Linked DNA regions of Candidatus Palibaumannia cicadellinicola. The protein of the gene in region 1 interacts with the protein of each later gene in a pairwise test. Links are inferred from orthologs where the notes say so. Each region holds a gene or a part of one and is shown in the gene's direction. Other genes may lie near its edges.

What was found.
Region 2: the proteins of IM45_RS00485 (region 1) and IM45_RS01525 interact in binary tests that used the Escherichia coli proteins (3 or more experiments, as listed by UniProt). The link is inferred for Candidatus Palibaumannia cicadellinicola from one-to-one orthologs.

Annotation. Positions count from the first base shown.
Region 1 is NZ_CP008985.1:109,288-112,975, reverse strand. The notes cover bases 558-3,272. They hold IM45_RS00485 (Grx4 family monothiol glutaredoxin), read left to right. Parts: upstream 558-1,600; coding sequence 1,601-1,945; downstream 1,946-3,272. Other genes in these bases: slyA (transcriptional regulator SlyA), read left to right, coding at 3,122-3,272; rnt (ribonuclease T), read right to left, coding at 1,959-2,618; IM45_RS00490 (riboflavin synthase), read left to right, coding at 735-1,376. Outside these bases: more of slyA, read left to right, coding at 3,273-3,556. UniProt on the Escherichia coli protein: Monothiol glutaredoxin involved in the biogenesis of iron-sulfur clusters.
Region 2 is NZ_CP008985.1:323,682-334,601, reverse strand. What follows is about bases 7,582-10,579. They hold IM45_RS01525 (BolA/IbaG family iron-sulfur metabolism protein), read left to right. Parts: upstream 7,582-8,919; coding sequence 8,920-9,240; downstream 9,241-10,579. Other genes in these bases: tig (trigger factor), read left to right, coding at 9,435-10,579; cyoA (ubiquinol oxidase subunit II), read right to left, coding at 7,693-8,583; cyoB (cytochrome o ubiquinol oxidase subunit I), read right to left, coding at 7,582-7,633. Also shown: dxs (1-deoxy-D-xylulose-5-phosphate synthase), read right to left, coding at 1-56; ispA ((2E,6E)-farnesyl diphosphate synthase), read right to left, coding at 104-1,006; panE (2-dehydropantoate 2-reductase), read right to left, coding at 1,442-2,326; IM45_RS01550 (MFS transporter), read right to left, coding at 2,382-3,773; cyoE (heme o synthase), read right to left, coding at 3,845-4,711; cyoD (cytochrome o ubiquinol oxidase subunit IV), read right to left, coding at 4,729-5,061; cyoC (cytochrome o ubiquinol oxidase subunit III), read right to left, coding at 5,061-5,675; more of cyoB, read right to left, coding at 5,693-7,581; more of tig, read left to right, coding at 10,580-10,745. UniProt on the Escherichia coli protein: Transcriptional regulator that plays an important role in general stress response. Has many effects on cell morphology, cell growth and cell division. Acts by regulating the transcription of many genes, including dacA (PBP-5), dacC (PBP-6), ampC and mreB.

The DNA of each region.
Region 1 (3,688 bases):
ATTTAGGTTCTGGCGCCGTAAGGTTTGCGAGTTCAAGTCTCGCCTCCCGTATCCAATCCCATATATTGGGATATAGCCAAGTGGTAAGGCAGCGGGTTTTGATCCCGCCACCCCAGGTTCAAATCCTGGTATCCCAGCCAATCTAATTTGGCTACGTAGCTCAGCTGGTTAGAGCACAGCACTCATAATGCTGGGGTCACAGGTTCAAGTCCCGTCGTAGCCACCCTACCCTCACCACAATTTTTTGGGGTATAGCCAAGCGGTAAGGCACCGGATTCTGATTCCGGCATCCCCAGGTTCGAATCCTGGTACCCCAGCAAGTTTACTTTTGCTTATTCAAATTTTAGGGTCATAAGACGCTACTCGAGCTAGTTGCGTCGTACGAAAATCAAGGCAAGGCCTTAAGAAGGGAACTCATAAAAGAAATTTGGTGCGTCCGAGTGGACTTGAACCACCGACCCCTACCATGTCAAGATAGTGCTCTCACCAACTGAGCTACGGACGCATAGTACTATTTCTACGTTACAGAATAATATTAACCCCCTTACTTATAAGAGGCAATAGTATTTGTATATATTTATATTAACATCAGATAAACAGTAATACTAATAATCAGATATATAGTACCCCATACTTATCATAATATGTCAGAATAGAAGAATAGAAAGGAAAATATCATATACTCCTAATTCAATAATATTTCGAGAAGTATTCTTAGAATAAAAGGTAAATGTATGTTTACAGGTATTGTTCAGGGTATCGCGCCCATTATCGCTATAACAGAGAAAGATGATTTACGCACCCATCAAATCGAATTTCCAGATCATTTGTTGCCAGGACTAACTAACGGCGCATCGGTAGCTCACAATGGTTGCTGCTTAACAGTAACCCATATTAACGGAAACCTAGTAAGTTTCGATCTCATCAAAGAGACACTAAAACAGACTAATTTAGGCACCTTACAGGTAGGTGATAATATAAATCTTGAGCGAGCCGCTTGCCTTAATGCTGAAATAAGTGGTCACTTGATGTCCGGACATATCATCGGCACCGCAGAATTGATAAAAATTACCTCTTCAGAGAACAACCGTAAAGTTTGGTGTAGCTTAGCTAATAAAAAGCTTAAAAAATATATTTTTTATAAAAATTATATTGGTATAGATGGTATTAGTTTGACAATAGGAGAAGTCGCAGATCATATATTTTGCCTTAATTTAATTCCGGAAACTATTACCCGCACAACGCTAGGTCAAAAGCTGAGCAAGGCGATAGTAAATATCGAAATAGATCAGCAAACGCAGGCTACTGTAGATACAGTGGAGAGATTTTTAATAGCACGCGAAAGGGAAGAAACTGATCTTCGTAGAATCCGTTAATATCAGTACCTATTCAAACTCAAAAATACAATTTGAAGCTCTATGCAACAAATAGTAAAATAGTAGTCTATGATTAAGCTAATTCCGTTCATCTAATTTAGATATGTGCTTCAAATTCTTTGGGATTATTTGACTTAGTATTCTGGTATATAAAAATTTACTATTAATAGTAATACGTTAATATCATCAGAAATAGTAAATAAAAAATAGGAAATCATCTTATGATGAAGATCATTGATAAAATCAAGCAACAAATAACAGACAACCCAATCCTTCTATATATGAAAGGTTCACCCAAATTACCCAGCTGTGGTTTTTCAGCTCAGGCAGTGCAAGCACTATCAGCCTGTGGCGAGCGTTTTGCTTATATTGATGTCTTGATCACTCCTGATATCCGCGCTGCGCTACCAAAATGGGCACAATGGCCTACTTTTCCTCAATTATGGATAGACGGTGAGTTGATAGGCGGCTGTGACATCATCATTGAAATGTATCAGCGTGGCGAACTACAGTCGCTGATTAAGAAGACGGTAGATAAATACAATAGCCAGGCTCAAAATAACCCATAATATAATAATCAAATCAGCTGTTAATCATATTAGATAGTGATCTAATATCTGTCCAGCCACCTAATCGTTTCCAACGGTTGACTAGCTCGCAGAAAAGTTCTGCAGTCCGCTCAGTATCGTACAGTGCGGAATGTGCTTCACTGTTATTAAAAGCAATACCTGCAGTAATACAAGCTTTTGCTAGTACTGTCTGACCAAGAACTAAGCCGCTGAGAGCTGCTGTATCAAACGTAGCAAATGGATGAAAAGGATTACGCTTTAGACTCGTACGACCTGCAGCCGCCATCAGGAAACCGTGGTCAAAAGCAGCATTGTGCGCGACAAGAATCGCCCGGTGACATTTTTGATCTTTAATACCTTTACGTACCATTCTAAAAATATCATGTAACGCTTCATGTTCTGTAACCGCTCCGCGCAGGGGATTATCTGGATCAATACCGTTAAAGATGAGTGCTTCGGGTTGTAAAATAGCACCAGGAAATGGTTCTACATGAAAATGTAGAGTTTTGTCAGCTTTTAACCAACCTTTATCGTCCATTTTAATGGTTATGGCTGCAATTTCTAGTAAAGCATCGGTACCAGCATTAAAACCAGCGGTTTCCACATCAATGACAACTGGATAAAAACCACGAAAACGGGCACGGAGGGTGTTTACTTCGTCTTTTTCGGCCATGCTTATTCTTAATTGTTAGCGAATCTAGTTCTAATTATGGCAAATTTTACTACGCCTTGCACTTATATCGCGAGTTACTTATTTATGAGTAATAGCCGATCATAAATAAGTTAATTTTGATTCTGATTACAATCATATTTGAATCACGCTTAATATAAATAAACCACATGGTATAATAACTTATATTATTTGATAAACTTAAATTAACAATAAACTACGTATATGGCAATAATAGTGTTACAGTTATGAATACCTTTTGAAGGTGTCAGTCTACCATGCTAGCTACGGTAATATTGATTTATTGTCTGTAAATATTATTTAACATATGTTGTAATATCACATACTATTTATAGTATAATTCAGAAAAATTACTTTTTCATCAGTATCTGCAAGATGCTTATATACTGGTATGTATATCTCTTTGTCATTTGCTCCTTCACCCATTAGGAAGGAGGATAATTGAGGGAGTAAGCTTAACTAGCTTAAATTATAAGGAGAGAAAATTGGAATCACCATTAGGATCTGACTTAGCGCGACTTGTTAGAGTCTGGCGCGCTTTAATTGACCACCGCTTAAAACCTTTAGAACTCACACAAACGCATTGGATAACTTTGCATAATATTTGTCAGTTACCTCCTGAACAGTCGCAGATTCAGTTAGCAAAAGCTATCGGTATCGAACAGCCATCCTTAGTACGGACGCTAGATCAATTAGAAGAAAAAGGACTTATAACCCGGCAGACTTGCGCTAACGATCGACGCGCAAAGAGGATAAAACTTACGGACGCAGCAGAACCTATTATTAAAAAAGTTAATGATGTTATCGATGGTACCAGAGACGAAATCCTAAATGGCATTAGCCAAGAGGAGATTCGTTTATTAAGTAATATGATTACCAAACTAGAGAAAAATATTCTCGAGCTTTATAATAAATCTTAGCTATCGCAATAAGAAAAAAACCGACCTTCCTTCAGGCCGGTTTTGTATATATCATACCATCTAATTATATTAGATAATTAGTTTTTTGGCTTCCAATACTGATGGTAAGTCTACATGCTAAGACTCAGATAA
Region 2 (10,920 bases), 210 kb from region 1 along the record:
TGAACAGGATTATCTGCTAGGGCAAGTGTTGGATACTTTTTGGTCTCAAAGCTCATTGAAAGCTCATTAGATGTTCATACTTACGGTATAAAAAAAGCATCATTTATGTTTTACGTTCAATGATATAGCGCGCTAGTTTGACTAACATGTTTGTATTATATCCGATTGCATCAATCTTTTTTAAGGATGCTAGAGATTCCTTATAGAGATTTTTAGCTTTAGCTCGTGCCATATCTAATCCAAGTAGCAATGGATAAGTTTTTTTACCTAATAACTTATCTGCACCACGCTGTTTACCAGTACTTTGGCTATCTCCTATCATATCTAAGATATCATCTTGTACTTGAAATGCTAGGCCTATAGCTACAGCATAACTATCAAGATAATTAAGTATCTTTCTGCTTTTTTTTCCTGCGGCTAGTGCTCCCATGTGCACCGCCGCACGAATTAGGGCACCAGTTTTATAGCGATGGATAGTTTCCAGGACTTCAGCTGAGACATGTTTACCTTCTGACTCTAAATCAAGCGCTTGGCCGAAACACATACCCTCAGCGCCACTAGCTTCGGCTAGAACTGCGATCATCTTCAAACGCTCTTCTGTAGTAATAGCCGATATTGGTGCATGAGTTAGAATAGTAAATGCCAAGGTATGCAATGCATCTCCAGCTAAAATTGCAGTTGTTTCGCCAAATTGAACATGACAGGTAGGCTCACCACGTCGTAGTGTATTGTTATCCATTGCTGGAAGATCATCATGGATGAGCGAATAAGCATGAATACACTCAATAGCAGCAGCGGGTGCATCGAGGCTTTCTTGCTTTAGGCCGAACAACTGACCTGTTTGGTAAACTAGAAACGGTCGCAGCCGTTTTCCTCCGAGAAGGGTGCTATAGTGCATAGCCTGAACTAGCTTAGTTTTTTGACTTGAAAGAGCGTATAGATACCGTTCTAGGGCAGCATCTACACACCGGCTGCTTTTTTGCAGCTCATGGATGAATTCTACCATGTTTAGTTACTACATTAGCCTAAAGAAGACTTACAGCTTGAAATTCATTATACCAGAAAACTAGTTTTAGTACTTAGTTTTATTTCCATAAAACGTATAATCATTTCTATAAATTTTATTTTTAAAGCAGGATGGAATTATATGACCCAGGATCGTAATCACCTTACTGAAGTAAAAAATATCGCAGAGTTTAGCCAAAATGATGTAGTTCTCGATATCCGTACGCCTGATGAACAGGAAAATAGTCCACTACTCATCGAGAATGTTGTGATGCAACAATTGCCATTCTATAAGCTAGGTAGCCAGTTTTCTCAGTTAGATCAAAGTAAATTTTATTTGCTTTATTGCGATTACGGTGTTATGAGTAGATTGCAAGCCCTTTACCTACGTGAAAAAGGATTTTCTAATGTTAAAGTATATCGTCCATCAATATGATTAGTACTTATAGTTTTGCTCCTTGTGTTTAATTATATTAAATAACCGCTGATTTACCGGTAATCTTAAACCGTGGGCGTTTGCGCGGCGTAGTACATAACCGTTAATATAATCTATTTCTGAGAGCCTCTTAGCTCGTATATCTTGTAGCATTGAAGATATATTACCAGAGGTACTTCTTATGACTTGACAGATATAGAAAAGTAATAGATGATAATTAATGTAGTAGCCTTCATAGTGCATTACTATTACTACCTCGCGACAAATCGCCTCAATTTCATCCGTATAATACTCTAGTTCGCCATTGCGACACTCATAGATGGCGCTTAACGGGTTAATAACGCAGTTAACCGCTAGTTTTATCCAGCTAGACGCTACGATATTGTTATGCCAAGTGACTTTCGGTAGTACCTGGTGTAGCACTGCCGAAAGTTGGTCGACGGATTTTGCTGGTACATTACCGGGACCTATACTAGTAATACCGGCAGATATATGATAAATTTTTCCTTCTTCAGAGTAAGCAGCATGAGTAGTCGTTCCTAGTAATAGTGGTTGTACTAACTCAGGGAATTCTTCTTTAGTACCTAAACCATTATGCATTAGTAAGATAGCACAATCGGATCGTAATTGCGGGAGCAACTCTTGTACTTCTTTCGAGACTTGCCAAGCTTTTAGTGTCACGAGTAATAGTTCGCTGTCGGCGAGTCGTTGTCTGTTATTTGCTGGTAATTGAAAACTGTTTTCTACTCCATGCTGATTTATTACTGTAATAGTACAAAATGGTTTTGGTACTCGTAACCATCCTTGGACGCTATGTTTGTGGCGAAAAAATGCCGATAACCATAGCTGCCCTAGCGCGCCACAACCAAGCACAGTAACTTTCACTTTATTTTTACCGCTAAATTTTTTTTATAGGTATGACTGAACAATTAACTAACAGTTAATTTATTCTCATTCCGTGACTAGTCACGATTTGATTCAGTTTATTCAGCACTATACTATTTATCTGTTTTGTATCTACTTTAATGTAAGCACTCCTCTCTTCCGGTATAACTACTACTTCTGTTACTTCTGGCTCAGCCAATAGAAATTGTATCAGCTGTTCTTTTGTCGAAGTATTTAAGCTTGGCAAAGTAATACGTAGACTAGTAACATAAGGTGGTTCATGTAAGGTAATACTCACTAACCACCATACCAATGCAACTATAACACCGGTTAGAATAACTAGCGAAGCTCCTAGCAGCTGAAATAACCAACCGCCCATAATACCTCCGAAGGCAACACCTAAAAACTGGCTAGTAGAGTAAAAACCCATAGCAGTACCTTTAAGGCCCGCCGGAGCCTCTTTGCTTATAAGTGAAGGCAAAATGACTTCCATCACATTAAATACTAAAAAAAATAACTCAATTCCGGTAAATAACATCCATTGATGGTGACTTACATTGAGTAATAATATTTCTGTACATAATAGTATAATAACACTGCTAATAAAAACATGCTTTATGCGACGCTTAATTTCAGCATAGATGATACAAGGCACTACGATAACGAACGAAACTAATAGTGCTACTAAATATACTTTCCATTGATCGACAGGTAAAATGTGCGCACAGATCATAATTTGTGGTAAAACAATAAAATTTAACATCAGTATGGTATGTAGGCAAAAAATACTAAAATTTAGTTTGAGTAACTGCGTATGAGCTAAAATTGTACCAAAACTAGTATGTATAATACTTGACTCTCGGTTAAGCGTATGATTGTGTGATACTGGTACCACAATGATTGCAATGACGACGCTAACTAGCGTTAAAGTAGCAATACCCCAAAAAAGACCACTTAGGCCAATGGCCTGAGTAATAATAGGTCCTAAAACTATGGAAGTCGCGAAAGCTATACTAAAACTTATACCGATAAAAGCCATTGCTTTTGTACGATTTTGTTCTCGAGTTAAATCTGACAGCATTGCCATAACGGCAGCAGTGATAGTGCCGGTGCCTTGCAAAGCACGACCTATAATTACGCCCCAGATTGAGTTAGTTAATGCGGCAATGATACTACCTAGCATGAAGATTAATAAGCCGCTTATGATAAGCGGCTTACAGCCTACTCGGTCAGATACTAAACCAGATGGTATCTGAAATATTGATTGTACTAAACCATAAATACCTATTGCTAAACCGATCATGGATTCGCTAGCACCCTGTAGCTTCATACCATAGGTAGTTAGCACTGGCAAAACCATAAATATTCCTAACATGCGTAATGTCAAAACTGCGCCTAACCCCCAGATGGCACGTAGTTCTATACTAGTCATTTTATTGACGTTCATGAAGACCTCTTCATATCTAACCCTAACCGGGGTGGGGATCTTATTATTATTGAGTTTTTCCACTCATGAAATTAGTGTTGAAAAATTCTGTCTACTGACATCATCACACTTAGTGATGTAATAGCTATAATCGATAAAATAAACAGCTTCCTTGCCCACACTTGATCATTATTAGCCGATTTATATCCTTGTAAAGCCACAAAAAGCCACCAGATATTAACTAATGTCATTATAATTAAATATTCATAGCTAGTCACATAACCGCTAAAGTAAAGTATTAGTGTGGTAAGCATAAAACCAATGATATACCAAGTAATATGATTTTTGGTTACCGAAATTCCTAGTTCAATAGGAAAGACTGGAATTGAAGCAGCTTGATAATCTTTTAAACGAAAAATCGCGATAGCGTAAGAGTGTGGCATTTGCCAAATACTAAAGATTAGTAATAAAATTAGTGCTCCGATATCAAACTGGTTACTTACAGCACAATATCCAATTACCGGTGGTACCGCACCAGCAAAACTGCCTATCATAGTTCCGTAAATAGATCTTCGTTTCATATACAGGCTATAAAAGCCAACATATACGGTAAATCCTATGATTGCTAACCACATGGCTAATAGGTTAGCTGACCTATATAGTAATATCACACCAGTCATACCTAAAATGATTCCGTATATAAGACAATTTTTTAGCGACAGTAATTGTGTGACTAGAGTTCTATTTTGAGTTCTTTTCATTTTACGATCGATATCACGATCAATGACGTTATTGAATACACAACCTGAGGCTACTACCAATGAAACACCTATCATTGTAGTGCACAACAGGAGATAATTGATCTCTCCTTTTGAAGCTAGTAAAAATCCACCAATAAAAGAAATTAAATTACTCAAAACAATTCCTGGTTTGATTACTTCTAGGTATTGCTGAATGATTTTTTTGTTATGGAGAATTAGCTCATTAAGTTTGAGTTTAAATGCAACATAATCCATAAAGAGCCTACAATAAGGATTGTCATAATCAACATTGTAAAAAAGAATGCTATTAGATTCCACTGCTGCTCAGTAGATATGTTCAAGTGAAGGAAGAAAATCAGATGTAACAAAATCTGAACGATAGCACAAGTAACTAATATAATAATATTATAATGTTTAGCTACGTAATTACTCATTATCATAGTAAATGGAATAATCGTCAGGATCATCGACAGAAAAAAAACTATGATATAAGTTTTATAGCTGCCGTTGCTATGGGAGCGCGTATGTTTTGTGCTTGTAGAAATCATTAAAGTACTCCCATTAAGTACACCACTGTAAATACACAAATCCATATTACGTCCAAGAAATGCCAGAACAGGCTCAGGCATTGTAAACGAGTCTGGTTTAGTAAAGTCAGACCACGACTTGATACCTGCACTATCATAACAATAATCCAGATTAAACCTGATATTACATGAATACCATGTGTCGCAACAATACCAAAAAAGCTAGATAAAAACGCGCTACGATCAGGACCAAATCCTTTAGCTACTAGATTATTTAACTCTATAAGTTCCATGCTAATAAAGCATAGACCCAAAATGAAGGTTAAGAATAGCCAGATATTAACTAGGTTTTTTTGAGTACGGTGCATAGCTAAAATGCCCATACCATAAGTCAGACTACTAAATAATAAGCAAAAAGTTTCAACTAGTACGACCGGTAAGTCAAAAATATCTTTGCCAGATGGTCCTCCTGCTACACTCTTACTTAAGACTGCATAAGTCGCAAACATAGTTGCGAAAATAATGCAGTCGCTCATCAAGTATATCCAAAAACCGAAAATAGTTTTGGCTCCTAGATTTTGGTGTCCAGGTTGAGTATAAGTAGTTTTATTATTAGAGATGATCGGAGTTGACATGATTCAAGCACGCTGCACTAATTTTGTTGACATACTGGTTTTCGCTGGTTTTCGATATGCTGAATTTCTTCTAATGTCACATAATAATCAATGTCTTCGTTGAAACTATAAATGATCCAGGTTATAACCATGCCTATTAAACTTACTAGAGCTAACCACCAAATATACCAAATAAGAGCGAATCCTATTATGAGACTAAAAGCCGAGATAACAAGGCCCGCACTGGTATTTTTAGGCATATGGATTGGTTCATATGCTCTCTTTCGATAGTCAACATTACTATGATCTTGCGGTAATATCGCAAAATTATAGAATGGTGGAGGAGAAGATGTTATCCATTCTAGAGTTTTTCCTCCCCATGGATTACCAGTTAGGTCGCGATTATGATCGCGATCACGTACGCTAACTATAATTTGAATTACTTGGCAAAAGATACCTAATGCAATTAGTAGTGTACCACTAGCTGCGCAGATTAACATTGGATGGAATGTCGGGTCTATATGTTGGTTTAAACGACGAGTCATACCCATCAAGCCCAATGCATAAAGAGGCATGAAAGCTACGTAAAAACCTATTATCCAGAACCAGAATGCACGTTTACCCCACGTTTCATTTAGCGTAAAACCGAAAAATTTGGGAAACCAATAGTTCATACCTGCGAAGCAACCAAATACCACACCGCCAATGATGACATTATGGAAATGTGCAATCAGGAACAGACTATTATGCAAAACAAAATCAGCGCCCGGTACTGCTAATAATACTCCAGCCATACCACCAATAGAGAAGGTAATAATAAAACCAATAGTCCATAACATCGAGGAATGAAATACAATACGACCCTGGTACATAGTAAAAAGCCAGTTAAAAATCTTAACTCCGGTCGGTATAGCGATAATCATCGTCATAATGCCAAAAAAAGCGTTGACGTTGGCACCAGAACCCATAGTAAAAAAATGATGTAACCAAACACAAAATGATAGTATAGTAATAACTATGGTAGCCCATACTAGCGACGTATAACCAAATAGAGGTTTTTTCGAAAAAGTTGATACTACTTCTGAAAAAACACCGAACACCGGGAGTACCAAAATATAGACTTCTGGATGGCCCCAAGCCCAGAATAAATTAATATACATCATTGCATTTCCACCCATATCATTAGTAAAGAAATGAGTTCCAAGATAGCGGTCTAGGGTTAGCAATGCTATTGTTACAGTTAAAATAGGAAATGCGGTAATTATCAGTACGTTAGTACATAGTGCAGCCCAGCTAAAGACTGGCATTTTCATCATTGTCATGCCTGGAGCACGCATACATAAGATAGTCGTGAAGAAATTAATTCCGGTCAATGTGGTACCGATACCAGCTATCTGGATACTCCAGATCCAATAATCCACTCCTACACCAGGACTATACTCCTTAGATGCTAATGGTGGATAGGCGACCCAACCTGTTTGGGCAAATTCACCTACTCCTAGAGAAATATTAATAAGGATCACACCTACAATAAATAACCAGAAGCTAAGAGAATTCAAAAACGGGAAAGCAACATCACGCGCACCTATTTGCAACGGTACAATTAAGTTTATGAGACCTACTACGAAAGGTGTCGCCATAAATATGATCATAATAACACCATGGGCGGTCAGAACCTGATCGTAATGGTGCGGAGGTAAGAATCCAACATCACCTGCAGATGCTAATACTTGTTGCGAGCGCATCATTATTGCATCAGCAAAGCCACGTAGTAGCATAACAAACGCTACTATAATATACATGATACCTATTTTTTTATGATCTACTGAGGTGAACCAATTATTCCAAAGATACTGCCATTTTCCAAAATAAGTAATAGCAGAGATTAGTATCATACTAATCATAATAATAGAGGCCACAGTTACCATAATGATAGGTTCGTGGTAAGGAATAGAATTGAGTGTTAACTTTCCGAACATCTTTGATTCCTCAAGACCTATGTGAGAAATTTTTAACCATATTAGTATCTATCTGATTATTATTGGAGAGAAGCATGCATGCTTCCATCCTGACTTATACTCATAAACTTTCCTATCACGTTTTGATATAAATCTCGTTTGACGTTTGAAAAGTACTGAACCGGATGGTTTTCGCTAGGAGCGGCTAAATACTCATAATCAGACATAGTACTCAGTTGATGTTGTGAATTTTTCACTTTTTGCACCCATTGATGAAAAGATTCATAATCTTGGGTTGCAATCGCAGTAAATTTCATTCCAGAGAAGCCACGTCCACTAAAGTTAGATGAGATACCTTTATAGGTACCTTGCTCATTAGCAATAAGGTTAAGAGTAGAGTTCATACCAGCCATAGCGTAAATTTGTCCACCTAACTGTGGAATGAAAAAAGAGTTCATGACGGAGTTAGAGGTAATCTTTAAATGAATCGGTACGTTAGTAGGAAAAGCTATTTCGTTTACTGTCGCAATGCAGTATTCTGGATAAATAAACAACCATTTCCAATCTAGCGCTATTACCTGAATCATCATCGGTTTTGCAGCGGATGGAATAGGTTTACATGGATCAAGTACATGAGTAGACTTCCAGGTTAAAATAGCCAGGAATATAATGATCATAATGGGTATCGACCATACAACCAATTCTATTTTGGTAGAATGATACCAGTTAGGACTATACGTTGCTTTAATATTTGATGCACGATATTTAATTGCAAAGATAATAGCCATTGCAATCACTGGTATAACAATAATCAACATTAGCCCTAGTGCGGTCAAGATCAGTGAACGTTCCTCTAGTCCAATCTGTCCTTTAGGATTCATTAACACAACATTACTACAACCGCTGAGTAACCCCATTATTATAATAATAAACATCATTTCTAGACTATTATTGTTTTTTCTGAGCCTCATCTAAAGACCTTAACAAAATATACGGAATGTCATATTGAAATTTGTTGGTATTTTACGGTAAGGTTACAGTACTGTAAACAAGCTTATCGTCTTCTTTCAGTAAGAGTGTTAATATCACTAATAATAAAATTTATTGATATATATTATCGATATAAAAACTATCAAATATATTTTTCTCAAGATATTAATTCATCAGAGATAATCTTGTGGGGTCAAAATGATTACTCTAAATTATAAATTAGGCATGATTCATGTGCTCATATGAGCAGCTAATGCTATAATAACTGCACATTTATCTATTATAGCAGTTACCTTTAACAATTAGCTGAAAATATTATGATATGCAAGCAAATAGAAACAAAAATTAAAGTTACGTTTGATCCGCTATATCTTGATGTCTTAGACGAAAGTAATTGCCATACGCCAATAATATCTGACACTCATTTCAAGGTAGTATTAGTAAGCGAATACTTTAACGGAGAGAGCATGATTAGCAGACACCGCGCTATCTATAGAGTATTAGCAGAGGAGTTAGCCGGACCAGTATATGCACTTGCTCTGCACACATATACAGTAAAAGAGTGGACACAGCTGGAGGAGCAAGATAAAGTATTATGGTCACCATTATGTCGTTGTATTCGGTCGCTAATTACCTGAGGTAGCGAGTCACAGCATTTTTTTTCTTTTATTTTTCTGTTAGCTTATACTAGACTTCCATCTACGCATTTACTCGGATTAAGTTTGTGTCATACTTACTAAGTGTGTGCGACTAGGTGGTCTTTTTGTTCGTTAACTAATGAATATAACTAAATGATATTCGTTCGATCCATGTGACTTTTAAAGGTAACAAAATGCAAATTGATTTTGAGACCACTGAAGGCCTAAAACGCCGTGTCACCATGACTATTACCTGCGATAAAATTGAACAATCCGTGCATACTAAACTAGTCAATATTGCTCAAACAGTTTGTATCGATGGATTTAGGAAAGGAAAAGCACCCATGCATATCGTGACTCAACGCTACCTAGATTGCGTCCGTCAAGATGTGTTGAACAACCTAATGCATCATGAATTTATCACAGCTATGCTTCAGCAAAAAATAAATTATATTGGTACACCTAACTATCTATACGATGCATACCAAGCTGGCAAAGATTTTATATATAGGGTAGAGTTCGAAGTATACCCGGAAGTAGAACTCAAAGGTCTAGATAATATTACAGTTGAGAAACCTTTGGTAGAAGTTAAAGATACTGATGTTGATATAATGCTAGAAAAGCTTATGAAACAAAAGGCATCTTGGGAAGAAACTTCTGATGCTGCTAATATTGAAGATAGGGTCACAATTGACTTTACCGGAAAAATAGAGAACAAAGAATTAGAAGGCGGTAAAGCCCACGACTTGATACTGACTATAGGTCAAGAACAGATCTTTCCTGGCTTAGATCAAAATATTATTGGCCATAAAGCTGGAGAAAGCTTCGACATTAACGTTAATTTTCCAAACAATTACCATACAAAAAATCTACAAAATAAATCTGCGATATTTTCTATAGTTCTCAAGAAAGTAGAACAACGTTCTCTACCTAAACTAGACGAAACTTTCATTAAATGTTTCTCTGTAGCAGATGGTACTATCGCAGCACTACGCGCTAAAGTACGGCAAGATATGGAGCGTGCATTGAAGAATGCAGTACATCATTATGTTAAAACACAGGTGTTCGACTGCATGCTTAGTGCCAATTTGATTGATGTGCCAACTGCGCTACTCGAGGAAGAAATTGATCTACTTAAGCGTCAGACAGCTCAACGTGTTAGCGGAAATCAAACTAAGGGACAAGAGCAAGAGTTACCACGCGATCTCTTTGAAACACAAGCTAAACGTCGCGTCATTATTGCACTACTACTAAGTGAAGTGATTAAACAAAAGAAACTTAAAGCTGACACTACGCGCGTTAACGCACTGATTGAAGAAATTGCATCTGCATACGATAATCCGAAAGTAATCATAAATTTATACAAAAAAAATAAGTCACTGATTAGGAACATACATAATATGGCACTAGAAGAACAGGCTTTTGAAATACTGCTTGCTAATGCTAAAGTAACAGAAAAAGAAACATGTTTCACTGATTTTATGCATCAATTAAGTGCTGCTTAAAAGCTGTCGTTTTGATTTGGGACGTACATAGTCCTATTCAGAATAGCCTGTCACCACGGGATGACAGGCTTTTTTATATAAGTCTTTTCTCTAGCTTAATATCAATATATTTACAGCTAACGGATATTAAATATAGTATAGAATGCAGCATGAACAACCTATTCAGAAGAAAAGA